2 regions of the Streptomyces sp. NPDC102278 genome follow, and region 1 is predicted to be linked to the other one. Evidence: riboswitches for the same ligand, from Rfam matches in the RefSeq annotation. Region 1 holds a riboswitch; the other holds the start of a gene.
What was found. Region 1 has a riboswitch for glycine ahead of gcvP (aminomethyl-transferring glycine dehydrogenase). Riboswitches for the same ligand answer to the same signal wherever they lie in the genome.
Positions count from the first base shown of each region.

Region 1 (14,106 bases):
TCACGCGGCTACGACTTCGTCTCCCGCGGCTTCTTCCCGGCCGTCGGCATCGACGAGGACCCCGTCACGGGCAGCGCCCACACCGCGCTCGCCCCCTTCTGGGCGCGGCGTCTGGGCCGCACCACGCTGACGGGTCTCCAGGGCGGATCGCGTACGGGCCTGGTCCGCGTCACCCTCGCCGGCGAGCGCACCCTCCTGACCGGTCACGCGGTCACGGTCCTGGACGGGGAACTCCTCACCCGCCCCTGAGGCCCCCGGTCCCCGATGGCCGCCCCGAAGACACCTCAGGGAGTCGGCAGCCAGTCCACCTTGCCCGCGAGCAGGGCGTAGCCGCCGAAGGCCACGATGTCGAGCAGCGCGTGCGCGACGACGAGCGGCCCGACGCGCCCCCACCGGCGGTAGGCCAGTACGAACACCACGCCCATCACCATGTTGCCGATGAAGCCGCCGATGCCCTGGTAGAGGTGGTACGAGCCGCGCAGTGCCGAACTGGCCAGCAGCGACGCCGTCGGGGACCAGCCCAGCTGGTCGAGCCGGCGCAGCAGGTAGGCCAGCACGATGACCTCCTCCACCACGGAGTTCTGCAGCGCGGAGAGGATCAGCACGGGGAACTTCCACCACACGTCCGGCAGCGCCTCCGGCACCACCGTCAGGTTGAAGCCGGTGGCGCGGGCCGCGAGGTAGAAGGCGAGCCCGGCGCTGCCGATGCCGGCGGCGACCAGCGCGCCGCGACCCAGGTCGGACAGCGGCCTGGTCCGGTCGAAGCCCAGCGCACGCAGCCCCGGCGCTCCCTCCCGGGTCAGCAGGTGCGCGACGAGCAGGACGGGGACGAGCGCGCTCGCGATCCCGAACAGCTGCCAGGCCAGGTCCAGCCAGGGCCGACCGGGCGCGTACGACCCGTTGAGCGTGGCCGCCTGGTCCTTGAGGCCGCCCGGCTTGGTCAGCGAACCGATGAAGCTGATCAGGGCCGAGACCCCGCTCGCCCCCAGCGAGAGCGCGAGGACGAGCAGCGTCTCGGTCCGCAGGTACCCGCGGTCGTCTTCCCTCGGGTCCTTGACCACCGGCTCCGGCTCCACCCGCACGCCCGACTCCCGTCCCGCCGCGATCGTCGCGACGTGCCGTCACGACATCCCCATACTGCCTCCTCGGCGGGGGAACGGGATCACCGGACCCGGTCGGGGTCAGCGTCGGGCCGCCGCGGTGGCGTCCACCTCCTGCCCGGCGAGCCCGACCGGCCAGGTGTGCACGGGGTCGCCCCGGTGGGACAGCTCGCTGTAGCGCCGGGTGGTCGCCGCCAGCGCCTCGTCCCGGCCCAGGCCGGCCGCCACGGCCCGGTGGAAGGTGTCCACCTGCCAGGTCGCGCCGTTCACCCGGAGTCGACACCGCTGCTCGATGATCCCCAGGTAGTGGTCCCGGTCCGCCGGCGCGATGCCCCAGGCGTCCAGCCCGGCCGCCGCCATCGGAAGCAGTTCGTCGAGCACCAGCCGCACCGCCGGCACGCTCGCCAGGCCTCCGCTCCGTCCCCGACGCGGCCAGCGCAGCCGTGCGTCGATCCCGTACCGGCAGGCCGCGTCGAAGTTGGCCTCGGCCTCCGCGAACGGCAGCCGCGTCCAGACCGGCCGCTGCTCGTCCGCGAGCGTGCGCACCAGCCCGTAGTAGAAGGCGGCGTTGGCGACCACGTCGGCCACCGTGGGCCCGGCCGGCAACACCCGGTTCTCCACCCGCAGGTGCGGCACCCCGTCGGCGACCCCGTACACGGGCCGGTTCCAGCGGTAGACCGTGCCGTTGTGCAGGACCAGCTCCTGCAGGCTCGGCACCCCTCCCTCGGCGAGCACCCGCAGCGGTTCCTCCTCGTCGCAGATCGGCAGCAGGGACGGGAAGAAGCGGACGTTCTCCGCGAAGAGTTCGTACGCCGAGTCCACCCAGCGCTCCCCGAACCAGGTCCGCGGTCGAACGCCCTGCGCCTGGAGTTCGGGCGGTCGGGTGTCGGTGGCCTGGGTGAACAGCGGCGGCCGCGACTCCCGCCACAGCTCGTGCCCGAACAGGAACGGCGAGTTGGCGCCGACCGCCGTCTGCACGGCGGACACCGCCTGGGCCGCGTTCCACACGTCCGCGAACCGGGCCGGGGTCACCTGGAGGTGCAGTTGCACGGAAGTACAGGCGGCCTCGGGCACGATGGAACCGGAGGTCCAGGTCAGCCGCTCGACCCCGTCGATGTCGAGGGTGAAGTCCTCGCCGCGCATCATCAGGATCTGCTCGTTGAGCAGCGAGTACCGGTCCACGGCGGAGAGGTTGGCCAGGGCCAGGTCGGAGCGGGTGATCGTCGGCAGGATGCCGATCATCACCACCCCCGCGTCGACCGCCGCGGCCTGCCGGTGGGCATAGTGCAGCCCCGCGCCGAGTTCCTCGGCGAGCTGGTCGAATACCCGTCCGCCGAGGCGGTGCGGGAGTACGTTCACCTCCAGGTTGAACATTCCGAGTTCGGTCTGGAAATCAGGGCTCGCAATCCGCTCCAGAACCTCGGCATTCACCATTCTCGGCAACCCGTCGGCACCCGCGAGATTCAGTTCGATCTCCAGTCCCATCATGTTCTTGGGCCGATCGAACCTCTTCTCCGCCAGAAGGCGCTCCAGCCCCTCCAGGCACTCGTGAAGCTTCCTTCGATACCGATGCCGATCGGACAGGTCGAATCCGCCTGCCACGACCTTCTCCCCCATCGAAGCGTCCCTCCTCGAATGGGCCTGGCCCGGTGCACCCAGGCGCGCGTTACGGTCGATGATGCCCCGGCGGAGTGATCGATAACGCGGCGGGGGCGTGCATGGCGGGCAGCGCGCGCCGGTTTGGCCCGAAGGGCGCTTCGGCACATTCGCCTGGCAAGCTCGAAAACGCAAATTCCCCCTCGCCTTTGCCCATTCCGCATAACCGATGCTTTCCAGCCGAGCCCCCGTCCGGTAACCTCCGAGGTCAGGGCGACATGTTCGTGCGCAACCGGCATGAATGCCATGCCAGAGGGACCGGTAAGCGCCTTGTCGGCAATGGACGGGACAGCTAGCCGAAACACTGCGTGAACACATGTCGTATAAACTCCGCAAACGAGGCAGAGAGTTGGCGCGCGGCCATTGCCCCTCAGCCCCCCTCTGGCCCCAGAATGCGACAGCGTCGTCCGCACCTTCCCCCGCACCCCAGGTCTCCCAAGTGAGAGGCGACCCACCATGCCGCTGCATGTCCCTCCGGCTCCCGCGCCCGCCCTGCGCTGCGTCCTCGCGGCACTGCGCTCCCCCACCGCCGTGCACGAGGCGCACACCCCGGCCCTGCGCAAGATCCAGGGTCCCCTGACCGCCGAACTCCCCCTGCCGGTCCACGTGCTCGACCGGTTGCAGGCCTCGTCGCTCACGACCGGCGCCAGGCCGCCCCGCACGCGGCTGACCGGCTGGCGGTTCATGATCCGCAGCGGGGACCGTTTCGTCGCGGCGGCCGACACCCGGCTCACCGCGGACGGCTGGGCCTTCTCGCACTTCTTCGAGGGCCCGTACGTGGCGGCGACCGAACGCGCCCTGCGCCAGGCCGAGTCGCTCGGCATGAGCCACCAGGCGAGACTCTTGTCCGTACCGGAGCTGTACATGCTGACCCTGTGGCTGCACGGAGCGGTGAACGCCGACGCCTCGGCGGGCCTGCCGGACGCCGCCGACCTGTTGATCCCGCTGGCCCCGGCGCCTCCCGGGATCGCGCCCTTCCGACCGCACACCGTGTCCGAGCTGCTGCCCGTGCTGACCCGTCGGCTCACCCCGCCGGCTCCTCCGGCACCGCCCGCGGTGGCCGCACCGGCGGCCTGACCAGCACTCCTCGACCGGCATGGCCCAAGTTGCCCATTCGGCCTAGCCCGCTCGGGCCACTGGTGAACCACCCGAAATGACAGGGGAGTTGGCCTGAACCGCCCGCACGAGTGATGCGTCATCAATCTATGAGGACAGCTGCCGGGAAATACCTACGAAGCAGCCGTCGTGGGGGAACACTGAGGACATGCTCTCCGCAGGCGCGGGGATGACCCAGGGGGACGGCCATGAATCACGCATCGAGCCGTAGCACGCAGACCACATCGCAGCGAAAGAACGCATCCATGTGCCAGCACCAGCCAGCCTGCCCGACGTCAGACTCCGCCGACAGGGAGGCCGCACTGCCGGTGGCGAACCACCCGGAACAGGGCTGGAGCCTGCTGTGCAACGGCGTCCTGCTCTTCGAGGACACCGGGGAGCTGTTGCCGGACGGCCAGATCATCGCCCCGCACCGGCCGCTCGCGGTCGCCTAGACGGGACGAGGCAGGGCAAGGGGAAGGGGCCGGTCCCGGAGCGATGCTCCGGGACCGGCCCCTTCCCCGTCAGCTCACACCGCCACGATCACGGCTCAGTTGTCGTACTCGTCGAGCGGCGGGCAGGAGCACACCAGGTTCCGGTCGCCGAAGGCGCCGTCGATCCGGCGCACCGGCGGCCAGTACTTCTCGGCGGCCGTGACCCCGCCCGGGAAGACGGCCTCGTCACGGGTGTACGAGTGGTTCCACTCGCCGCCCAGCGCCGCCGCGGTGTGCGGGGAGTTGGCCAGCGGGTTGTCGTCGACCGGCCATTCGCCGGCGGCCACCCGCTCGATCTCGGCGCGGATGGCGATCATCGCGTCGCAGAAGCGGTCGATCTCGGCGAGGTCCTCGGACTCCGTCGGCTCGATCATCAGCGTGCCGGCCACCGGGAAGGACATGGTCGGCGCGTGGAAGCCGTAGTCGATCAGACGCTTGGCGATGTCGTCCACGCTCACGCCCGTGGCCTTCGAGAGCGGGCGCAGGTCGATGATGCACTCGTGGGCGACCAGGTTGCCGGGACCGGTGTAGAGCACCGGGTAGTGCGGCTCCAGGCGCTTGGCGATGTAGTTGGCGCCGAGCACGGCCACCTGGGTGGCGCGCTTGAGGCCCTCGCCGCCCATCAGGCGCACGTACGACCAGGAGATCGGCAGGATGCCGGCCGAACCCCACGGAGCGGCGGAGATCGGGCCGACGCCCGTCTCCGGACCGGCGGTCGGCTGGAGCGGGTGGTTGGGGAGGTACGGGGCCAGGTGCGCCCGGACACCGACCGGGCCGACGCCCGGACCGCCGCCGCCGTGCGGGATGCAGAAGGTCTTGTGCAGGTTCAGGTGCGAGACGTCGCCACCGAAGTGCCCCGGCTTGGCCAGGCCGACCAGGGCGTTGAGGTTGGCGCCGTCCACGTAGACCTGCCCGCCGGCGTCGTGCACCTGCGCGCAGATGTCCGCGACGTGCTCCTCGAACACGCCGTGCGTGGACGGGTAGGTGATCATCAGCACGGCGAGCTCGTCGCGGTACTGCTCGATCTTGGCGCGCAGGTCGTCCGCGTCCACCTCGCCGTCGTCGGCGGTCTTGACGACGACGACCTTCATGCCGGCCATCACGGCGCTGGCGGCGTTCGTGCCGTGCGCGGAGGACGGGATGAGACAGATGGTGCGCTGCTCGTCGCCGTTCGCCCGGTGGTAGGCGCGGACGGCCAGCAGGCCGGCGAGCTCGCCCTGGGAGCCGGCGTTCGGCTGGATCGAGACCTTGTCGTATCCGGTGACCTCACACAGGCGTTCCTCCAGCTCGTTGATGAGCGTGAGGTACCCCTCGGCCTGCTCGACCGGGGCGAACGGGTGCAGCTGCCCGAACTCGGGCCAGGTGACCGGCTCCATCTCGGTGGTCGCGTTGAGCTTCATGGTGCAGGAGCCCAGCGGGATCATGCCGCGGTCCAGCGCGTAGTCCTTGTCCGAGAGCCTGCGCAGGTAGCGCAGCATCGCGGTCTCGGAACGGTGCTGGTGGAAGACCGGGTGGGCCAGGTACTCGTCCGAGCGCAGCAGGCCCTCGGGCAGGCTCTCGGGGGTGGCCTCGTCCAGCGCCTCGATGTCTGCGGTGACGCCGAAGGCGGCCCAGACGGCCTCGATGTCGGCGCGCAGCGTGGTCTCGTCGCAGGAGATCGACACCAGGTCGGCGTCCACGCGGTACAGGTTGACCCCGCCCGCGCGGGCGGCGGCGACGACCTCGCCGGCGCGACCCGGTACCCGGACGGTGAGGGTGTCGAAGTACGAGCCGTGCACGACCTTGACGCCGCCGGCCGCCAGACCCGCGGCGAGCACGCCCGCGTAGCGGTGGGTACGGCGGGCGATCGTCCGCAGGCCGTCCGGTCCGTGGTAGACGGCGTACATGCCGGCCATGACGGCGAGCAGCACCTGCGCGGTGCAGATGTTGCTGGTGGCCTTCTCGCGGCGGATGTGCTGCTCGCGCGTCTGGAGCGCGAGGCGGTACGCCTTGTTGCCGTCCGCGTCCACGGAGACGCCGACGAGGCGGCCGGGCAGCGAGCGGGCGTGCTTGGCCTGGACGGCCATGTAGCCGGCGTGCGGTCCGCCGAAGCCCATCGGGACGCCGAAGCGCTGGGTGGTGCCGACGGCGATGTCCGCGCCCAGCTCGCCCGGGGAGGTGAGCAGGGTCAGTGCGAGCAGGTCCGCGGAGACGGTGACGATGGCACCGAGCTCGTGCGCCTGGTCGATGACGGGCTTGATGTCCCGTACGGCACCGGAGGCGCCCGGGTACTGGAGCAGCACGCCGAAGACGCCGCGCTCGGCGATCTCGGCGGGGATGCCCTCGGACAGGTCGGCGACGACGACCTCGACGCCCGTGGGCTCGGCGCGGGTCTCGATCACGGCGATCGTCTGCGGCAGGGCGTCCGCGTCGATCAGGAAGACGCCGTTCTTGACCTTGCCGACGCGGCGGGCCAGCGACATGGCCTCGGCTGCCGCGGTGCCCTCGTCGAGGAGCGAGGCGCCCGAGGTCGGCAGGCCGGTGAGGTCGGCGACGACGGTCTGGAAGTTCAGCAGCGCCTCCAGGCGGCCCTGCGAGATCTCGGGCTGGTAGGGCGTGTACGCCGTGTACCAGGCCGGGTTCTCCATGACGTTGCGCAGGATCACCGGAGGGGTGAAGGTCCCGTAGTAGCCGAGACCGATCATGGACGAGAGGACCTGGTTGCGGTCGGCCAGCTCGCGGAGCTCCGCGAGCACCTCGGCCTCGGTCCGCGCCTCGGGCAGGTCGAGCGCCTCGGCGCTGCGGATCACGTCGGGCACCGCTGCGGCGGTCAGTTCGTCCAAGGAGCCGTAGCCCACGTGGGCGAGCATCTTCGCCTGCGCCTCGGCATCCGGGCCGATGTGGCGCTGCTCGAAGGGGATGCCTCGCTCCAGCTGGGAGAGCGGAATGCGGTTGGCGGTCATGACGGAGGCCTCCTGGTCGTATGACCTGCGAGGGGCACCACGGCGCGGGCACCCGAACGGCCTCCCCCTCTGTCATCTCAACCTGAGAGCTTCACCGGGCCTCCTGGGGTTCGCCCATGAGATCCGGCTTTCACCGTCGGTGAGGAGAGGAACCGGCGCAATTCATCCGGTACCCGCCCCTGCTTTCCAGAGTGGCCTCACCACGTGCGGTACGTATGCCTGAGAGATTCCGGGGAGGATTTGCTCCTTCGGCGCCTCCGTCGCGTTCACTCGGAGGACTCTCCCGCACAGGGTCGACAGCCGTCACCCAGCCTACCAGCGAGGTTCCGAACCCTCCTTCGAGTGGCCCCCTCTCCGAATATGCACTTCTGTAGTGATTACGGAGGAGTTGCGACCATATGGAGGGACCGTGCAGACCGACATCGATCCGCGCAGCCTGATCGGACGCAAGGCATTCGACCGCAACGGAGCCAAGATCGGCACCGTGGACGAGGTCTACCTCGACGATGCCACGGGCGTACCGGAATGGGCCGCGGTCAGGACGGGCCTGTTCAGCCGGGACGCGTTCGTCCCCCTGGAACCCAGCGAGGTGGTCGGGGACGCCCTGCGGGTCCCCTTCGAGCGGTCCCTGATCAGGGACGCGCCCGACTTCGGCGTAGGCCGCCACCTCTCGCCCGAACAGGAACTACAGCTCTACCACCACTACGGACTGGACGTGACCCTGCCGACGGAGTTCCACCACCCGCCGACCCCGCCGAGGAACACGCCCCGCGACTTCGGCCGGCTGGCGGGCGAAGGCTAGGCACCCCCACCCCCTCCACCTCCCCCGACCAACGGCAGCGGATCGGACGGCTCCAGCTCCGGATCGTCCACCCTGAAGGTGCGCACGCGACCGGGCGGCGATCCCGGCCGCTCGAACCGTACGGTCACCCGCCCGACCCCGCTGCCCTGTACCCACCCGGGCCCGTACACCGCGTGCCGCACGTCGCTCCCGGCCGGCCAGAGCCGCTCGGGGGCCACTCCCGCCGCACCGGCCGGCACGGCGTCCCCGTCGCCCTCCATGCCCCGTACGGCCCCCTCGGCCCCCTCCGGCTCCGCCGCGACGCCGGGCGTGATCCCGGTGACGTCCACCGCGCCCGGGCCCGACGGCTCCGCGTCCTCCGCCGCAGGGTCCCGGGGCGGCCCGATCGCGTCGCCGGCCCCCTCCGCCTCGGCCTGGGCGAACAGGTCCTCCTGCGTGTAGTCCGCCAGCCCCGTCACCCCGACGCCCAGCAGGCGCACCCCGCCCGTGGTGTCCACACCCTCCAGCAGCCGCGCCGCCGCCTCCCGGACCACCCCCGGATCGTCGGTCGGCCCCCGCAGCGTCTCCGAGCGCGTCAGCGTCGAGAAGTCGTATCGCCGCACCTTCAACACGATCGTGCGCCCCGAGTGCCCCGAGGACCGCAGCCGCCCCACGCAGCGGTCGGCGAGCCGCTGCACCTCGCCCCGGATCCGGACCCGGTCGTGCAGGTCCACGTCGAAGGTGTCCTCCACCGAGACCGACTTCGCGTCCCGCTCGGCGACCACCGGCCGGTCGTCCAATCCCAGGGCCATCCGGTACAGCCCCAGGCCGTGCGAGCGCCCCACCATCCGGATCAACTCGTCCTCGCCGGCCTCGGCGAGTTCCCCCACGGTGGTGATCCCGGCGCGCCGCAGGTGTTCTCCGGTCACCGGGCCCACGCCGGGGAGGGTCCGCACGGACATCGGCGCGAGGTGCTCGCGCTCGGTCCCCGGCTCGATCAGCAGCAGTCCTGCGGGCTTGGCCTCCTCGGAGGCCACCTTGGCCAGCATCTTGGACCCCGCGAGCCCCACGGACCCGCTGAGCCCCGTGGCGGCCATGATGTCGGCCCTCAGCCGTTCCCCGGCGGCCCGGGCGCCGGCGGAGTCGAAGGCGACCTCGCCCGCCTCCAGGTCCACGAAGGCCTCGTCCAGGCTCAGGGGCTCCACGAGCGGCGACAGGGCCCGCAGGAGCCCCATCACGCGCTCGCTGACCGCCTGGTAGACGCGGAACCGGGGGGTGAGGTAGGCGCCGTTCGGGCAGCGCCGCCTGGCCTGGGCCATCGGCATCGCCGAGTGCACGCCGAAGCGCCTGGCCTCGTAGGAGGCCGTGGCCACCACCCCGCGCGGCCCGAGCCCGCCGACGATCACGGCTTTGCCGCGCAGGCTCGGCTTCGACGCCTGCTCCACGGATGCGTAGAAGGCGTCCATGTCCAGATGCAGGATGGTCGGCGCGGCTCTCACAGCCCCGATGCTGCCCTACGCCTCTGACAATCCGGCGGGAGCCCGCCGCAGCGCCTCAGACCGCCCGGTTGCGGCGCGCCGCCAGCTCGTCCGTCGGGTTCTGCCCGACCAGCGTCTCCCCGGTGTCGATCCGCTCGCCGTGGAGCTGGGACAGCGCGTGCTCCACGTCCCGCCAGACCACGCCGATCGCGATGCCGAAGACGCCCTGCCCGCCCTGGAGCAGGCTGACCACCTGATCGGGTGAGGTGCACTCGTAGACGGTGGCGCCGTCGCTCATCAGCGTCATGCGCTCCAGGTCCGAGAAACCGCGGTCGCGCAGGTGCTGCACGGCGGTGCGGATGCTCTGCAACGCCACCCCGGTGTCCAGGAAGCGCTTGACGATCTTGAGGACCACCACGTCGCGGAAGCTGTACAGCCGTTGCGTGCCCGATCCGTAGGCGGGTCGGACGCTCGGCTCCACCAGCCCGGTCCGCGCCCAGTAGTCCAATTGCCGATAGGTGATGCCGGCGGCGGCGCACGCCGTCGGCCCCCGGTAGCCGATCTGCTCGGGCGCCCGCTCCTCGCTCACCGGTCCGACCGGCGTCGGAACCGACTCCGGCTGACGGCGCGCGGAACCCGGCGCACCGCCGTGCAGTGGGTACGGTCCACCGTCACTCCGTGCGGGGATGCCCCCGGTCGTACCGTCGCCCGTGATCCTCACGCCGACCCTCCGTCCTTGACCTGCCACCTCGAAGGTAGGCAGTCACCAGGGGTGCGTCAACGATCGCCACACTCGGCACGCCGAGTGATAATCACCCTGAGAGTGGTTTCCCGTGTCCGTCTACGGGGAAAGGCTACTCGAATGGGCTGAATCTTCACGGAGGGTGACACGGCTCGCGCCTCACTGCGGCCCGGTGCCGAAGTCCTCGGGCGAGATCTGATCGAGGAACTCGCGGAACTTCTCCACCTCGTCCTCCTGCTCGTCGGGGATGGCGATGCCCGCGTCGTCGAGCACGCCGTCGCTGCCGTAGATCGGCGTCCCCGTCCGCAGGGCGAGCGCTATGGCATCGGAGGGCCTCGCGCTCACCTCGACCCCACTGGCGAAGACAAGCTCCGCATAGAAGACGCCCTCCCGCAGATCCGTGATCCGAACCTCGGTGAGCTCCTCACCGACCGCCTCCAACACGTCCTTGAACAGGTCGTGCGTCAGCGGACGGGCAGGGGCCATGCCCTGTTGCGCGAAGGCAATGGCGGTCGCCTCCCCGGGTCCGATCCAGATGGGGAGGTACCGATCGCCTCCCACTTCACGCAGGAGCACGATCGGTTGGTTGGAGGGCATTTCCACCCGGACACCCACAACGTCGAGCTCGTTCACACAGCAACCCTAGGACCTGCCCGGCAGGTTTGGGTAGTCGGGCTCCCCCTGGTCAGTGGAGCCGGACCCCCAGGGCGGTCTGTACCAGGGCCTCGTGGAGCCGTACGGACAGCCCCGCGAGCTCCCTCATCGTGGCCTCCGCATGGGCCCTGGTCTGCGGATTGCGGTGCCGGCGCAGCGGGGCCACGAGCTGCTCGACCAGACCGGCCTCCCGGTCCGCGGCCGCTTTCATGGCGCGCAGATGGCGGGGCTCAAGCCCGAATCGACCGAGATCCGCGATCAAGCGGGCCACGGTGACCGTCTCGGCGTCGAATCCGCCGCCCGGCGCCTCGGCGATGAGGCCGTACGATTCCCACTCGCCGAGCTGCGCTTCGTCCACCTCCGCGGCGGAGATCAGCTCGGCCCGGCCCACCCGGGCCGCGCCGGGCCGCTCCCGCCCCACTTCGCCGTACACGGCGGCGGGACTCGCGGGATCGATGGAGTCCCCGTGCGCCGTGGGCGACGGGATGCGGACCTGCTCGCCGCGGTCGAGCGCGTCGAGCTGTCCGCGAATGACCTTCAGCGGCATGTAGTGGTCCCGCTGGAGGCGCAGGATCCGGCTCAGCCGAGCCACGTCGTCGGTGCTGAACTTGCGGTATCCGGAAGGTGTGCGCCGGGGCTCGACGAGGCCTTCCGCCTCCAGGAAGCGGATCTTCGAGATCGTGACGTCGGGAAACTCGTCACGCAGCATGGTGAGCACCGTGCCGATGCTCACCAGCCGCCCGGCCGAGGCGGCGGTGCCGTTTCCGGCACCGCCTGTCGGGGTGCGCAGCATGGGACCTTCCCTTGACGGGTCAGATGCCCCGCAGGCTCGCGTAGAAGACCAGCCGGTACTTGCCGATCTGCACCTCGTCGCCGTTGTGCAGGGCGACGGAGTCGATCGGCTCACGGTTCACGTACGTGCCGTTCAGGCTGCCCACGTCCGAGACGGTGAAGCCACCGTCCTGGCCCCGTCGGAAGTCGACATGTCGCCGGGAGACGGTGACGTCGTCCAGGAAGATGTCGCTCTGCGGATGCCGACCGGCAGTGGTCAGTTCGCCGTCCAAGAGGAACCGGCTGCCGGAGTTGGGGCCGCGCCGCACGATCAGCAGAGCGGAACCGGGCGGCAGCGCTTCCACCGCGGCCTGGGCCTCGGGGGACAGCGAGGACGACACGTGCTGTTGCCCCGACACCTCGGCCTCGTAGGCCTCAAGGCCCGAGATCGAGATCGTGGACGTGGTCTCCGAAGCACGCTCCGGCGTCAGACCCGGCCGCAGCGGCGCCCCGCAGCTGGAGCAGAACCGGCTGGCCGCATCGCTGCGGTGCCCGCACCTGCTGCAGATCTGCTCGGCCGACATGGACGGCTCCTCGCGCCGCGGCTGCCCCGCGGAGGCATTGGTGGCATACGGGTCGGGGGTAAACCCTCCACCCGCACTTGAGGTTGATGGTTCACCGAAACCTATGCGTCCGGTACCGGCAGGGTCAACAGCCGACGCGCCCTGCGCACCCGAAACATCACCCGAGCCGGCGACCTCGTCGCGGAAGAGCGGCCGGTCGCCCTGCCCTTCCACGTCTCCGTGCCCCGCACGGTGCCTCGCGGCACCGCCTTCCTCGCGGTTCTTCTTGCCGAACAACTTCTCAAACAACTTCACGGGCGATTCCCCTTGACCGAAACAGACCCGCCCGTGGGGCAGGACGAACTCCGAATGCACACACCTGCCGATCCGGACATTCTCACAACGTCCGTAACCACCAGACAGTTTCCACCACGCACCGCGACTTCGGTGCCTCGACCCCCCGCAGGCGTCCGCCCGCGTGAGCCGCTCCACGTTGCGCCCCGCGTCACGGTGATGACGACCGAGCGTAGTCAGGCTGCTTCGCAGCCCGCAAGGCGTCCACAACGATCTTCGCCGACCGTGTGACGGCGACCGTGGCTTGTTCCTTCTCCAGCGTCTGTACGACGCCGCCGGGGATGTTCAGGGCGGGCTCCAGGTCCTGCGGCTTGCCGATCACCTTGAACTCATAGGGTTGTGTGATCTTCTTCCCATCGATGCCGACCCCACCGCCCTCGTCCGAGAAGAACGACCCGGCCACCACCCGCACACCGTTGATCTGGATCGCCTCGGCACCGGCCGCCCGCAGCTCCTGCAGCGTGTCCAGGAGCTGGTCCGACTGCACCTGCCCCGCGGGGTCGGTGATCCGCAGCGTGATGCCCGGTCCCTGGGCAGCCACCGTACCGGCCAGAATGCCCAGTTGACGTTCCTTCTCCACGGTCTGCCTGCGCGCCTCCTCGGCCTGATCGGAGCTGTTCTCCAACTCCTTGCGCTGGTCCTCCAGCCTCTGCTTCTCGTCCTCCAGGCGCTTGGTCCGACCGTCGAGCTCGTCGAGGATCCGTACGAGGTCCTCCTGACGGGCCCCCCGCAGCGGAGCGCCCGAGTCGCTGTTCGAGCGGACCTGGATGGCCAGACCCAGGCCGAGGACGAACAGCAACAGCGCGACGATCAATTGGGCGCGGCTCACCCGTGGTGGCCACAGACCTGCCGCCAGGCGCTGCCGACCGGTCTCCTCGGGATCGGCCACCTGCGCCGACCCCTCCTTAAGAGGCTGCTCGGGGACGTTCGGTTCCTCCGGCGGGGTGTTCTCCGTACTCATCGACCTCACGCCCGGAACACGTGCCGACGGATGGCCGCGGCGTTGGAGAAGATGCGGATGCCGAGCACGACGACCACGCCGGTGGACAGCTGGGCGCCGACGCCGAGCTTGTCACCGAGGAAGACGATCAGTGCGGCCACCACGACGTTCGACAGGAACGACACCACGAAGACCTTGTCCACGAAGATGCCGTCCAGCATCGCGCGCAGACCGCCGAACACCGCGTCCAGCGCCGCCACCACGGCGATCGGCAGATAAGGCTCCACCACGGCCGGCACTTCGGGTCGGACCAGAAGCCCGACCACCACTCCGACCACGAGGCCCAGTACCGCGATCACGATGCACCCTTCTTCGGCTCTGCTGCTGTAGCTGTACGTACGGTCAAGCTCGACGCGGCCTGCAGGCGGATGTCGTCCACGGGCGACAGACTGGAGCGGATCCCGTAGCTCTCCTGCAGCACGTGCAGGTATTGGCCGCCCACGGAGTCCTGGAACGCGGTCCCGAGCCTCTTCTTG
Region 1 is NZ_JBIWLV010000002.1:908,669-922,774, forward strand. It holds gene ACIRO3_RS08935 (PhzF family phenazine biosynthesis protein) at 1-249, shown strand, start outside; gene ACIRO3_RS08940 (CPBP family intramembrane glutamic endopeptidase) at 285-1,082, opposite strand; gene ACIRO3_RS08945 (glutamate-cysteine ligase family protein) at 1,182-2,717, opposite strand; gene ACIRO3_RS08950 (hypothetical protein) at 3,213-3,833, shown strand; gene ACIRO3_RS08955 (DUF5999 family protein) at 4,118-4,306, shown strand; gene gcvP (aminomethyl-transferring glycine dehydrogenase) at 4,402-7,287, opposite strand; glycine riboswitch at 7,485-7,583, opposite strand; gene ACIRO3_RS08965 (PRC-barrel domain-containing protein) at 7,697-8,089, shown strand; gene ACIRO3_RS08970 (DNA polymerase IV) at 8,086-9,567, opposite strand; gene ACIRO3_RS08975 (MerR family transcriptional regulator) at 9,623-10,267, opposite strand; gene ACIRO3_RS08980 (bifunctional nuclease family protein) at 10,448-10,921, opposite strand; gene ACIRO3_RS08985 (MerR family transcriptional regulator) at 10,974-11,735, opposite strand; gene ACIRO3_RS08990 (FHA domain-containing protein) at 11,755-12,699, opposite strand; gene ACIRO3_RS08995 (DUF881 domain-containing protein) at 12,782-13,591, opposite strand; gene ACIRO3_RS09000 (small basic family protein) at 13,597-13,929, opposite strand; gene ACIRO3_RS09005 (DUF881 domain-containing protein) at 13,926-14,106, opposite strand, start outside.

Region 2 (14,106 bases), on a different contig from region 1:
GACCTCGGGGAGCTGGGCGTAGACGACGTCACCGAGCGCGTTGGCCGCGAACTCCGTGATGCCGACCGTCGAGACGCCGTCCTCGGCGCCCGACAGCCACTCGTGCTCCTTGCTGTAACGCAGCTGCTGGGGGTTGCTCATGGCCTGATTCTCCTGGATGCGGGGGAGTGGATGTGAACCGGTGGTCTTGAATGCCGAGACGGCGCCGCACGGACCTGCGTACGGCGACGGCACGGACCTGCGTACGGCGACGACGTGTGACGGAAGGGGCGGAACTACTTCTGCCGCTTGTAGAACGGCAGCGCCACGACCTCGTACGGCTCATGCGTACCGCGAATGTCCACGCCGACACCGGAGGTGCCGGGCGCGGCGTGCGCCGCGTCCACGTACGCCATCGCGATCGGCTTGCCCAGCGTCGGCGACGGGGCGCCCGAGGTGACCTCTCCGACGACCTGCCCGTCAGCGACGACGGGGAATCCGGCGCGCGGGACGCGGCGGCCCTCGGCGATCAGCCCGACGAGCTTGCGCGGCGGGTTGCCGGCGGCGCGCTCGGCGGCGGCCTCCAGCGCCTTGCGGCCGACGAAGTCCACCTCCTTCTCGAACTTCACGACCCGGCCCAGACCCGCGTCGAACGGGGTGAGGGAGGTGGTCAGCTCGTGCCCGTACAGCGGCATGCCCGCCTCCAGGCGCAGGGTGTCGCGGCAGGACAGGCCGGCCGGGACCAGGCCGACGCCCGCGCCCGCCTCGGTCAGCGCCTGCCACAGCTCCACCGCGTGCTCCGGGGAGACGAACAGCTCGAAGCCGTCCTCGCCGGTGTAGCCGGTCCGCGCGATCAGCGCGGGCACCCCGGCCACCGTGCCCGGCAGGCCGGCGTAGTACTTCAGGCCGTCCAGGTCGGCGTCGGTCAGCGACTTCAGGATGCCGGGGGACTCCGGGCCCTGCACGGCGATCAGCGCGTACGCGTCGCGGTCGTCGCGGACCTCTGCGTCGAAGCCGGCGGCCCGCTCGGTGATCGCGTCCAGGACGACCTGGGCGTTGGAGGCGTTGGCGACGACCATGTACTCGGTCTCGCCGAGGCGGTAGACGATCAGGTCGTCCAGGATCCCGCCGTCCTCCTGACAGATGTGCGTGTAGCGGGCGCGGCCGACACCGACGGTCGAGATGTTGCCGACCAGCGCGTAGTCCAGCACCTTCACGGCCTCGGGGCCGGTCAGGGTGATCTCGCCCATGTGGGACAGGTCGAACAGGCCGGCCTTCGTGCGCACGGCGTTGTGCTCGTCGCGCTCACTGGCGTAGCGCAGCGGCATGTCCCAGCCCGCGAAGTCGGTCATGGTCGCACCGAGCGAGCGGTGCAGCGCGTCGAGGGCGGTCAGGCGGGGGGCAGTGCTCATGGGTGTGGCTCCCGGGTCCCAGGGCATGACATGACGAGGACGGTCCTCCCCATCTGTCATCGGAACCTGAGAGGTTCGCCGAGAGTTCCCGCGCGAAACGGGGCGCGTCGTCGACTTGCACCTTGGGTGGAGCACACGCCGATGCCGTCGGGGACGGCGGCGCGGCTCGCTTTTCAGATCTGCCTCATCCACGCGGTACGGGGCCTGAGAGATTCAAGGGAGGACTTGCTCCTTCGGCGCCCGGGCACGGCCTCATGGCCTGCCGGGACTCTCCCGCGCGGATTCAAGCGGCCGGTATGCAGTTGGTGTCCAGATGGCGCACATCATTGCACGCGACGGCCCGCGTCGGGTGTGCGGGCCCGAAAGACCGTGCGTGACCGTGACCGGGTTCGAGCGGGCCGACCGGAACCGGGCATGCCGGATTACCGTCTCTTTACACTCAGTGGGCAAGGGTCCTCGCGACCCGATTCGGGGGAGGCGATCACTGTGGCGGTGCGGAGATTCGGAGTGCTGACGACGACGGGGACCGTGGCGGGGGTGCCGGCGCAGCGGGGCGCCCACGAGCGGCCCGCGCGGGCCGGGAGCACGGTCGTGCGTGACCTGCGCGGCCGGGGCGCGCACGGACCGCGCGCGCTCGACTTCGCCGACGGGGACATCGTCGTGGTGTCCGGCCTGCCCGGAGGCGGCAAGAGCACGCTGATCAAGCGGGCCGCGGCCGGCGGCGTCGACTCGCAGGACACCCGGGAACGCTGGGAGCGGCAGATGCCGGACGCCCTGCCGTACGCGGTCTACCGGCCACTGGTCCGCGTCGCCCACTACTGGGGCCTGTGGCGGGTGCTGCGCTCGGGCGCCTCGGTGGTGGTCCACGACTGCGGCACCCAGAGGTGGGTGCGGGCCCTGCTCGCCGGGTTCGCCCGGCGCCGCGACCGGGCCCTGCACCTGCTGCTCCTCGACACCAGCCCACAGGAGGCCCTGGCCGGGCAGGAGGCGCGCGGCCGGCGGGTGTCGGCGTACGCCTTCTCCCGCCACCGCGGCGCGGCCGACCGGCTCCTGCGCGACGCCGAGTCGGGCAGCCTCCCGCGCGGCTGCGCGTCGGCGGTCCTCCTGGACCGCGCCGCCGCCTCGCGCATCACCCGCATCACCTTCGGCCCCACGCCCCCGACGCACACCTCAACCCCCGCCGCCTGACGCGCGAGCCCGGGGGAGGGGGGTCCGCGCGGACCCACTAACCTCGGCACGGCAACGGTGGCGATGGCAGCGGAGGCGTGGATGCACGGCGGCGGGTGGCCCGACAACGAGCTGGAGCAGGTGCTCGGGGCGGCGCTGGGGGCGGTGGACGCGGGAGCGCGGATCCTGGAGGTGCTCGGTCGCAGCCGGGTCTGGGTGCCGCTGCCGGCCGGCGGCGCGCCCGACGCCGCCGACCTGACCCTCCCGACGATGCAGATCGGCGGCGCGGCGTACGTCCCCGTCTACAGCTCAGAGGCCCAGTTCCGCTTCTGCGTCGGCCCCGGCATGGACTTCGCCGTGGCCCCCGCCGTGGAGTTCGCCCGCGGCCTGCCGCCGCAGCTCGGCATCGCCGTGAACCCCGAGGGGGCCGTCGGCGTCCCGCTCCCCCCGGCCGCCGTCGCGGAGCTGTGCCGCGCGGGGCGGACACCGCTCGACGGCCCGGCCACCGGCGGCCGCGTCCGGCTCTTCGAGCCCGACTGGCAGGACGACCCGGTGGACTTCCTGGCGGCGGCCGGCGAGGAGTTCCGGGCCACCGGGGTGGTGGCCGCCGCGCACCGCTGCCTGGCCAGCGTGGAGGGCGGGGCGCCCGAGCTGTACATCGGTGTCCGACTGGTGGGATGGGATCCCGAATCGCGCAGCGCCCCGTTGGAGGCGCTCGGCCGGGCGCTGGCCCGCGTACCGGCGCCCTGGCCCGTGCAGTTGATCCTCCTGGACGCCGTCGAGGACCCGGTCACGGACTGGATTCGTGAGCGTGTACGCCCCTTCTACCTCCCGTAGGGCCGCTTAAGCTGATTACATCTCTTGGCCGCACGTGTGGCCTGGGTAACGGGTGGACGACGGGCGGACGAAGAGGGGTACCGGGTGAGTGCGTCAGGCACGGCCGCGGCCGGGCAGGTCGAGCACATGCTGCGCCAGGTGACTCCCGGGCGCTATGAGAGCTACGAGTCGCTTCTGCACGCCCTGGCCGAGGGCCGGCTGTGGATGTTGTTGTGGCAGGGGCAGCCGGGTTCCCCGGATGCCCAGTACGGGGGGATGGAGGTCGACGGGCTCGGATACGCGCCCTGCGTGACCTCCCCGCAGGAACTGACCGCCAGCGGCTGGAACCGCGGCTACGAGGTGGTCACCGGCCGGGACATCGCCCGCGCCCTCTACCCGGACCGCTGGGGGCTGTGGCTCAACCCGCACGCCCAGGGCGGCGGCATCGGACTGCCCTGGGCCGACCTCCGCCGGATCGCGACCGGCCTCGACCGGATGCCCGCCGGACCGCTGCGCCTGTCGGAGCCCGCCCTGGAGCTCCCGCAGTTCTACGGTCTGCTCACCCAGCACGCGCACCGCACGCCCGCCGTCCGGTCGCTGCGCAGGGCCTGGGTGCAGCCGTCGCTCGGATCGGCGTACCTCGCCGTCGGGCTCGACCTGTACGACGCCTCCGCGCCCGCGCTGGAGTCCGTCCGGGAGATGATGCGGCAGTCGGTCGGGGCGGTCCCCGAGGGCGTTCCCGTGTGCACCGTCGCGCTGGCCGACGAGCACGATCCGGTCGCGATGTGGTTGCGTTCGCAGACCCGCCCCTTCTACGACCGCGAGGGGCAGGCGCCCTCGTACTAGCACGTCCCCCAGGCCTCCGTCGGACTTCCGGCGGAGGCCTTTCGCGTGCCCTCCCCACGCCCTCCCGCCAGGCGTCCCCGTCCTCCCGGGACCTGCGGACGGGCCGCGCGCCGACGCCGTCCGGACTCCGGGACGGACGGGTGCGCGACGCCTCCGGCCGCCGGCGACCGCCGCGCCCGGACGACCTTCGTCTTGTCCTGATTTCTTCGGTCTTGTGGGGCCAAAAGGCATGCGAGTCTTGCGAGTTGGGCGCCATGTCCGGTTCCGTACCGAACAGGCGGTCTTGCTCCGCTGAGACGCGAGTGAAGTCCGGATAACGGGTACCGGGACGTCAGATCACGTTTGCGCATCCATTCATCTGCGGGTCTGGCGGCTGGTCGAGCGCCCGATGAAGACTCCCCACCCAAGAGCCGATCAGTCCTCCGGGCACGGTTCGGTTCGTTGACTGCACCTGTTGTTTCGCACGGCACTTTCGCAGCACTTCCCGCACTTCCTGCACCTCACACGCGTTCCGCGTGTCCCACGCACTCCGAGCGCCACTCCGCACCAACGCCGCCACAGCGGCGGGCATGGGCCGGCACACCCGTCGGCCGAGAGGGGTCCCCACCACGATGACGGCACCACTGCATGACACGGACGCGGAAACACCCGCACCCGTGTCCGTAGCCGACGTCCCTGCCAAGGCCATCGAAGGCCGCTCGCCCGGCCGCATCGCCTGGATGCGGCTCAAGCGCGACAAGGTCGCGCTGACCGGCGGCGTGGTCGTGATCCTCCTGATCCTGGTGGCCGTCTTCGCGCCGCTGATCGTGAGCCTGCTGGGCCATCCGCCCAACGAGTTCCACGAAGACATGCTGGACCCGGACTTCGGGACGCCGCTCGGCTCGTTCGGCGGCATGAGCTCCGACTTCCTGCTGGGCGTCGAACCGACCAACGGACGCGACGTGTTCAGCCGGATCGTCTACGGCGCCCGCATCTCCCTGGTCGTCGCCTTCCTCGCGGCCTTCGTCTCGGTGGTCCTCGGCAGCCTGCTCGGCGCGCTCGCCGGGTTCCTCGGCGGCTGGGTCGACGGCGTCATCAGCCGCACGATGGACCTGCTGCTGGCCTTCCCGCAGTTGCTGTTCACCATCGCCCTCGTGTCCGTGGTCCCCAACTCCCTCTGGGGGTTCGAGGGTTCGGGCGTCCGGATGGGCGTGCTGATCGTCGTCATCGGCTTCTTCGGCTGGCCGTACATCGGCCGCATCGTCCGAGGACAGACGATCTCCCTGCGTGAACGCGAGTACGTCGAGGCCGCGCGCAGCCTCGGGGCGGGCCGCGGCTACATCCTGATCAAGGAGCTGCTGCCCAACCTGGTCGCGCCGATCCTCGTCTACTCGACGCTGATCATCCCGACCAACATCCTGACGGAGGCGGCCCTCAGCTTCCTCGGTGCCGGCGTCAAGCCGCCCACCGCCTCCTGGGGCAAGATGCTGTCCGACGCCGTCCCCATCTACCAGGACGACCCCATGTACATGGTGGTCCCGGGCCTCACGATCTTCATCACCGTCCTGGCGTTCAACCTCTTCGGGGACGGGCTGCGCGACGCACTCGACCCCAAGGGCAGCTGAACCGCTTCTTCGCTTCACCACCTATGGAGGTTGGACAACCGTGATCCGCAGAAAGCAGGCACTCGCGATCACCGCCGTGGTCGCCGCCCTGTCGATGACCGCCGCGTGTGGCGGTGGCAAGGACGAGGGCAAGAAGTCCGACGGCGCCGCGAACGACAAGGGCTACAGCGGTGCCTCCACGGCCCTGGTGAACGCCTCGGACGCCAAGGGCGGTGAGCTCAAGCTCTGGTCGCCGCAGGACGTCGACTACCTCGACCCGGCGCGTGCCTACTACGGCTTCGTGTGGAACCTGCAGCGCCTCTACATCCGCCAGCTCTACGCGTACGACAGCAAGCCGGGCGCCGCGGGCACGAAGCTGGTCCCGGACCTCGCCGAGGCCGCGCCGGTCCTGAGCAACGACGGCAAGACGTACACCGTCAAGATCAAGGACGGCGTGAAGTTCGAGGACGGCACGCCGATCACCTCGAAGGACTTCAAGTACGGCATCGAGCGCGTCTTCGCTCAGGACGTGCTGTCCGGCGGCCCGACGTACCTGGTCGACCTGCTCGACCAGGGTCAGAAGTACCCGGGCCCGTACAAGGACACCGACCCGAACAAGATGGGTCTGAAGTCGGTCCAGACGCCGGACGACAAGACGATCGTCTTCAACCTGGCCAGCGCCAACTCGGACTTCAACTACCTGCTGGCGATGCCGTCCTCCTCGCCGGTCCCGGCGGCGAAGGACCAGGGCGCGGGCTACACCAACAAGCCCGTCTCCACCGGCCCCTACAAGGTCGAGAACTTCACCGCGGGCAAGGGCGCCACCTTCGTCCGCAACGAGAACTGGGACCCGAAGACGGACACGATCCGCAAGGGTCTGCCGGACAAGGTGAGCTTCACGGTCACCACCAACCCGGACGACATGGACCAGCGCCTGCTCTCCGGCGACATCGACCTCGCCGTCGACGGCACCGGTGTCCAGCAGGCCGCGAAGAACAAGATCCTCAAGGACGCGAACCTCAAGAAGAACGCGGACAACCCGTTCACGGGCTACATCCGCTACTTCGCCTTCCCGCAGACGGTCGCGCCGTTCGAGAACATCGAGTGCCGCAAGGCCGTCATCTACGCGGCCGACCCGAAGTCGCTGCAGAACGCCCGCGGTGGCCCGACCAGCGGTGACCTCGGCGCGAACATGCTGCCGCCCGGCATCCCCGGCTCGGACAAGTCCTTCGACCCGTGGGGCCTGACCGCCGGCAAGGCGCAGGAGCAGAAGGCCAAGGACGCGCTCAAGGCCTGTGGCAAGCCCGACGGGTTCGAGACCACCATCGCGGTCCGCAACAACCGCGCCCCCGAGGTCAAGACGGCCGAGTCCCTCCAGGCCTCGCTCGCCAAGGTCGGCATCAAGGCCACGATCGACCAGTACGACGGCAAGCTCTCCTCCTCCACGATCGGTTCGCCCGAGAACGTGAAGAAGAAGAACTACGGCATCATCGTCATGGGCTGGGGCGCCGACTACAACTCCGGTTCGGGCTTCCTCCAGCCGCTGGTCGACGGCTCGTTCATCCTGCCGAACGGCAACAACAACTACACGATGCTGGACGACCCCGAGGTCAACGGCCTGTTCGACAAGGCCGCGAACGCTGCCACCCCGGACGCCGCCGCTCCGTTCTACACGGACATCAACAAGAAGGTCATGGAGAAGGCGCTCTACCTGCCGATCAACTTCGACAAGGCGCTCATCTACCACAACCCGCGCCTGACGAACGTCTACTTCAACGACTCGATGGGCCGCATCGACCTCGCCGTCCTGGGCGTCGCCAAGTAGTCGTCCGACCGTCCGGCGGCCGCCCACCGCGGCCGTCGGGCACCAGCAGGCCAGCAATTCGTAAGTAAGTGCCTTCACCGCACATGCGCTAGTCCGAAGGGCAGGTGAAGGCCGCAGGCGGCGGCTGTCGTCCCCACAAGGGGCGGCAGCCGCCCGCCCCGGGCGGCCGACTGCAGTGCTCGTCTACCTCATACGGCGGCTGTTCAACGTCGCCGCCACGCTGCTGGTGGTCTCCGTGGTCACCTTCGGCATCTTCTTCGCGGTCCCGAAGCTGACCGGCAGCGATCCCGCGCTCATGTACGCCGGTCGAGAGACCAACGAGACCGCCCTGGCGGGCATCCGCGTGAAGATGGGCTTCGACAAGCCCATCTCCGAGCAGTACTGGGTGTTCCTCAAAGGCATCTTCGTCGGCCGCGACTACGACGGCGGCACCGAGGTCACGCACTGCGCCGCTCCGTGCTTCGGCTACTCCTTCAAGAGCGAGGCCCCCGTCTGGGAGACCATGCTCGACCGCATGCCGGTCACCCTCTCGCTCGCCGTCGGCGCAGCCGTGATCTGGGTGATCGCGGGTGTGGCCACCGGAGTGGTCTCGGCGCTGAAACGGCGTACGGCCATCGACCGGACCGTCATGATCGGAGCGCTCGCCGGCGTCTCCCTGCCGATCTTCTTCACCGGCATGGTGGCTCCCGCGGTCTTCGTCTACGGCCTCGGCTGGTTGGACGTGTCCAACTACAAACCCCTGACCGAGGATCCGCTGGCCTGGCTCAACAGTCTGATCCTGCCCTGGGTCACCCTCGCCTTCCTCTTCGCGGCGACCTACGCCCGCATCACCCGCGCGACCATGCTGGAAGTCCTCGGCGAGGACTACATCCGCACCGCCCGCGCCAAGGGGCTCAAGGAGGGCGTGGTCATCCGCAAGCACGCCCTGCGCTCCACCCTCACCCCGATCGTCACGATGTTCGGCCTCGACCTCGGCGGACTCCTCGGCGGCGCGGTGCTCACCGAGACGACCTTCAACTTCCAGGGTCTGGGAACGGCGGCCGTCGCCGCCATCGGCCAGGGCGACCTCCCCGTGATCATGGGTGTCACCCTGCTCGCCGCGCTCTTCGTGGTGATGGCCAACCTGATCGTGGACCTGCTGTACGCCGTCATCGACCCGCGCGTGAGGCTGACGTGACCGAGAACCCCGCCGTTTCGACCGGCACCTCCGGCGAGCCCGCGTTCGTCCCCGAGCAGGCGAAGGGGGAGGCCCGCCCCGCGGACTCCTTCCTCTCCGTACGCGACCTCAAGGTCCACTTCCCGACCGACGACGGACTCGTCAAATCCGTCGACGGGCTCTCCTTCGATCTGGAGCGCGGCAAGACGCTCGGCATCGTCGGCGAGTCCGGCTCGGGCAAGTCGGTGACCTCGCTGGCCATCATGGGTCTGCACCGCACCGGCAACGCCCGCAGCCGCCCGCACATCTCCGGGCAGGTCGTGCTCGACGGCGAGGACCTGGTCCAGGCCGACGCCGATCACGTGCGCAAGCTGCGCGGGCACAAGATGGCGATGGTCTTCCAGGACCCGCTGTCCGCGATGCACCCGTACTACTCGGTGGGCAAGCAGATCGTCGAGGCCTACCGGACCCACCACGACGTCGACAAGAAGACCGCCCGCAAGCGGGCCGTCGAGATGCTCGACCGGGTCGGCATCCCGGAGCCCCACCGGCGCGTGGACGCGTACCCCCACGAGTTCTCCGGCGGCATGCGCCAGCGCGCGATGATCGCCATGGCCCTGGTCAACAACCCCGAACTGCTCATCGCGGACGAGCCCACGACCGCCCTGGACGTCACCGTCCAGGCGCAGATCCTGGACCTCATCCGCGACCTGCAGAAGGAGTTCGGCTCCGCGGTCATCATGATCACGCACGACCTCGGCGTGGTCGCCGAGATGGCCGACGACATCCTGGTGATGTACGGAGGCCGGTGCGTCGAGCGCGGCACCGCCGAGAAGGTCTTCTACGGCCCCCGGCACCCCTACACCTGGGGCCTGCTCGGCTCGATGCCGCGCATCGACCGCGACCAGACCGAACGGCTGATCCCGGTGAAGGGCTCGCCGCCCAGCCTCATCAACATCCCGAGCGGCTGCGCGTTCAACCCCCGGTGCCCCTACGCCGACGTACCCAAGGGCGGCATCACCCGCACCCAGCGTCCCGAGCTGACCGAGGACGACAGCCGGCACTGGTCCGCCTGCCACATGTCGCAGGAGGAGCGGACCCGGATCTGGACCGAAGAGATTGCGCCGAAGCTGTGACCGACATGAACAAGACGGGCGCGGCGGAGGCCTCCTCCGCGCAGGCCGCGGCGGACACCGCCGAGGAGCCGCTGCTGAAGGTGACCGGGCTGGTCAAGCACTTCCCCATCAACAAGGGGCTGTTGCGCCGCCAGGCCGGCGCCGTCAAGGCCGTGGACGGCATCGACTTCGACGTCCGACGGGGTGAGACCCTCGGCATCGTCGGCGAGTCCGGCTGCGGCAAGTCCACCATGGGCCGGCTGATCACCCGACTGCTCGAACCGACCGGCGGAAAGGTCGAGTTCGAGGGTCGGGACATCACGCACCTGAGCGTCGCGGGCATGCGCCCGCTGCGCCGCGACGTGCAGATGATCTTCCAGGACCCGTACGGCTCGCTGAACCCCCGCCACACGGTGGGCACGATCGTCGGGGCGCCCTTCAAGCTCCAGAAGGTCACCCCCGAGGGCGGGGTGAAGGCCGAGGTCCAACGGCTGCTCTCGCTGGTGGGCCTCAACCCCGAGCACTACAACCGCTACCCGCACGAGTTCTCCGGCGGTCAGCGCCAGCGCATCGGCATCGCGCGGGCACTGGCCCTCAAGCCGAAGCTCGTCGTCGCCGACGAGCCGGTGTCGGCGCTGGACGTCTCGATCCAGGCCCAGGTGGTGAACCTGCTGGACGACCTCCAGGAGGAACTCGGCCTGACGTACGTGATCATCGCGCACGACCTGTCGGTCATCCGCCACGTCTCGGACCGCATCGCGGTGATGTACCTCGGCAAGATCGTGGAGCTGGCCGACCGCAAGTCGCTGTACGAGGCGCCGATGCACCCGTACACGACCGCGCTCATGTCGGCGGTGCCGGTGCCGGACCCGAGGAGGCGCGGCGCGAAGAGCGGGCGCATCCTGCTCAAGGGCGACGTGCCGTCGCCGATCTCGCCGCCGAGCGGCTGCCGGTTCCACACCCGGTGCTGGAAGGCGACCGAGCTGTGCACCACGCAGGAACCGCCGCTGGTGGCCCTGAAGACGGGACACCAGGTCGCCTGTCACCACCCGGAGAACGCGCCGGACCAGGCGCCGGGCGACAAGGCCCTGCCGGGCGCCGCCGAAGTGGTGGACACGCCGACGGTGTAGCGGGTTTCGACCTCGGCGTGGTGAGTCACGCCGACGGTCCGGCGGGTCACGACGACCGCAGGTGTCCGACCCCGGAGTAGCGGCCGGGGCCGGGTGTGGTGCCGGGGCCCCGGACGTACGCGTCCGGGAACCCCGGCACCACTGTGCGTTCCCGGGCGGTCCGTGCGCCCCCTTCGTCCCCTGTGCCCCGTCCGTCCCCCGCGCCCCGGCCGTGGCCGTTCGCCGCCGTCCGTCACGCCGGCAGGCGGACGGCACAATGGGGGCGTGCTCCACGATCTCTTCCCGCCCGGCATCCAGCACGCCCTGGACCTCGCGGGCATTTTTGTCTTCGCCACCGCGGGCGCCCTGCTCGCCGTGCGCAAGAACTTCGACATCTTCGGCATCGCCGTGCTCGCGCTCGTCACCGCCCTCGGCGGCGGTCTCTTCCGCGACCTGGTCATCGGCGCCGTACCGCCCGCCGCCTTCGGGGAGCTCAGCTTCTTCGTGACGCCGCTGGTCGCCGCCGGGCTCGTCTTCTTCCTGCACCCCGAGGTCCAGCGGATCAACCGCGCCATCAACGTCTTCGACGCGGCCGGCCTCGGACTGTTCTGCGTGACCGGCACGACCAAGGCGTACGAGTACGGCCTCGGTCTGACCGCGTCCGCCTCGCTGGGTCTGGCCACGGCCGTCGGTGGCGGTGTGCTGCGCGACGTGCTGGTCAACGAGGTCCCCTCGCTGCTGCGCGACCGGGAGATGTACGCGGTGCCCGCCGTCGTCGGCGCCTCGATGGTGGCCCTCTTCATCGCCTTCGACACGCTCAACGCCCTCACCACCGCCGCCGCGATCATCACCACGTTCGTGCTGCGGCTGCTCGCGATCCGCTACCACTGGCGGGCGCCGCTGGCCTGGAACCGCCGGTCCGCCGTGGCCGAAGAGCCGTAACGCGCACGTAGCAATAGAAAGCTACCGCTTAGTAGCTTGCCGGTGTACCGTCGTTTTCATGTCACATGCAGCGGCCCAGGCATCCATCGGCGACAGCGAGTTCGACCGCGACACCACCCTCTCCGCCCGCGCGGACGAGCCCGGGGTGTACGACGCCGAACTCAGCGCCGGCTGGACGATCATCACCGCCGTCAACGGCGGATATCTGCTGGCACTGGTCGGTCGGGCCCTGTCGGCGGCCCTGCCGCACCCCGACCCCTTCACCGTCTCCGCGCACTACCTGACCTCCTCCGTGCCCGGCCCCGCCGTGATCCGCACGCAGGTCGTCCGGATCGGGCGCACGCTGTCGACCGGTCAGGCGTCCCTCTTCCAGTACGACGAGAGCGGCGCCGAGATCGAGCGGATCCGCGTCCTCGCCTCGTACGGGGAACTGTCCGCACTCCCCGACTCCGTGCACACCACCGCGCTGCCGCCCGTCATGCCCGCGTACGAGGACTGCCTCGGCGCGGAGGCCGGCCCCGCGCCGATCCCCGGCAGCTCCGCCATCGTGGACCGGCTCCGGCTGCGGCTGGACCCGGCGACGGCGGGCTGGGCGGTCGGGGCGCCGTCCGGCAAGGGCGAGATGCGGGCCTGGTTCGAACTGGCCGACGGCCGCGACGCCGACCCGCTGTCACTGCTGCTGGCCGTGGACGCGCTGCCGCCGACCGCCTTCGACCTCGGCCTGATCGGCTGGGCCCCGACGGTCGAGCTCACCACCCACATCCGCCGGCGCCCCGCGCCGGGCCCGCTGCGCGTGGCCATCACCACCCGCAACCTGGCCGGCGGCTTCCTGGAGGAGGACGCCGAGGTCTGGGACTCCACGGACCGCCTCGTGGCCCAGTCCCGCCAACTGGCCCGCGCCCCGCGCCAGAGCTCCTGACCCGGGGGCGGCGCTCCCGTCCGGCCTCGTGCCGGGCGGCCGGCGCCCCCGCCGCCGCCTCCGGCACCCCGCCCCGCCACCGCGCCCCGCCGGTGAATGCGTCGGCGGGGGACCGGATGGGGTCCGGTCGGTCGGGGGACTCGTAGAATCGGGGGATCATGGCCTACCTCGACCACGCCGCAACCACTCCGATGCTGCCGGAGGCCGCTGCGGCGATGACCGCGCAGTTCGCCGCCACGGGTAACGCGTCCTCCCTCCACGCCGCCGGCCGCCGGGCCCGCCGCACCGTCGAGGAGGCCCGCGAGGCCCTCGCCGAAGCACTCGGCGCGCGCCCGAGCGAGGTGGTCTTCACCGCCGGCGGCACCGAGGCTGACAACCTCGCCGTCAAGGGCCTCTACTGGGCCCGTCGCGACCAGGACCCGAGCCGCACCCGGGTGCTCACCAGCCCCGTCGAGCACCATGCCGTCCTCGACGCCGTCCACTGGCTCGCCGAGCACGAGGGGGCCCGGGTCGAGTACCTCCCGGTGGACCACTACGGGCGCGTGCACCCCGAGGCCTTCCGGGAGGCGATCGAGCGCAGCCCCTCCGATGTCGCCCTGGCCACCGTCATGTGGGCGAACAATGAGATCGGCACGGTCTTCCCCGTACGCGAACTCGCCGACATCGCCGGGGAGTTCGGGATTCCGCTGCACTCCGACGCCGTCCAGGCCGTCGGCCAGCTCGACGTCCGTTTCGGCGACAGCGGCCTCGCCGCCATGACCGTCAGCGGCCACAAGATCGGCGGCCCGTACGGCATCGGCGCCCTGCTGCTCGGCCGGGACCAGACGCCCGTGCCCGTCCTGCACGGGGGCGGCCAGGAGCGGCACGTCCGGTCCGGGACCCTCGACGTGCCGGCCATCGCGGCCTTCGCGGTGGCCGCCGTCCTCGCCGCCGAGCGGCGCGAGCGGTTCGCCGTCGAGATCGGCGCCCTGCGCGACGAGCTGGTCACCGCCGTCCTGCGGGAGGTACCCGACGCCGTGCTCGGCGGAGACCCCGTGGACCGGCTGCCCGCCAACGCCCACTTCAGCTTCCCCGGCTGCGAGGGCGACTCCCTGCTGCTCCTCCTCGACGCCCAGGGCATCGAGTGCTCCACCGGCTCCGCCTGCACGGCCGGCGTGGCCCAGCCCAGCCACGTGCTGCTGGCCACCGGCACCGACCCGCGGCTGGCCCGGGGCACCCTGCGGTTCTCCCTCGGCCA
Region 2 is NZ_JBIWLV010000001.1:238,476-252,581, reverse strand. It holds gene gcvH (glycine cleavage system protein GcvH) at 1-141, opposite strand, end outside; gene gcvT (glycine cleavage system aminomethyltransferase GcvT) at 276-1,391, opposite strand; glycine riboswitch at 1,575-1,677, opposite strand; gene ACIRO3_RS01105 (AAA family ATPase) at 1,899-2,579, shown strand; gene ACIRO3_RS01100 (enhanced serine sensitivity protein SseB) at 2,643-3,395, shown strand; gene ACIRO3_RS01095 (enhanced serine sensitivity protein SseB C-terminal domain-containing protein) at 3,480-4,220, shown strand; gene ACIRO3_RS01090 (ABC transporter permease) at 4,832-5,824, shown strand; gene ACIRO3_RS01085 (ABC transporter substrate-binding protein) at 5,919-7,628, shown strand; gene ACIRO3_RS01080 (ABC transporter permease) at 7,804-8,805, shown strand; gene ACIRO3_RS01075 (ABC transporter ATP-binding protein) at 8,802-9,920, shown strand; gene ACIRO3_RS01070 (dipeptide ABC transporter ATP-binding protein) at 9,926-11,029, shown strand; gene ACIRO3_RS01065 (trimeric intracellular cation channel family protein) at 11,294-11,950, shown strand; gene ACIRO3_RS01060 (thioesterase family protein) at 12,009-12,869, shown strand; gene ACIRO3_RS01055 (cysteine desulfurase family protein) at 13,028-14,106, shown strand, end outside.
Region 2: another riboswitch for glycine. It lies ahead of gcvT (glycine cleavage system aminomethyltransferase GcvT); the one in region 1 lies ahead of gcvP (aminomethyl-transferring glycine dehydrogenase).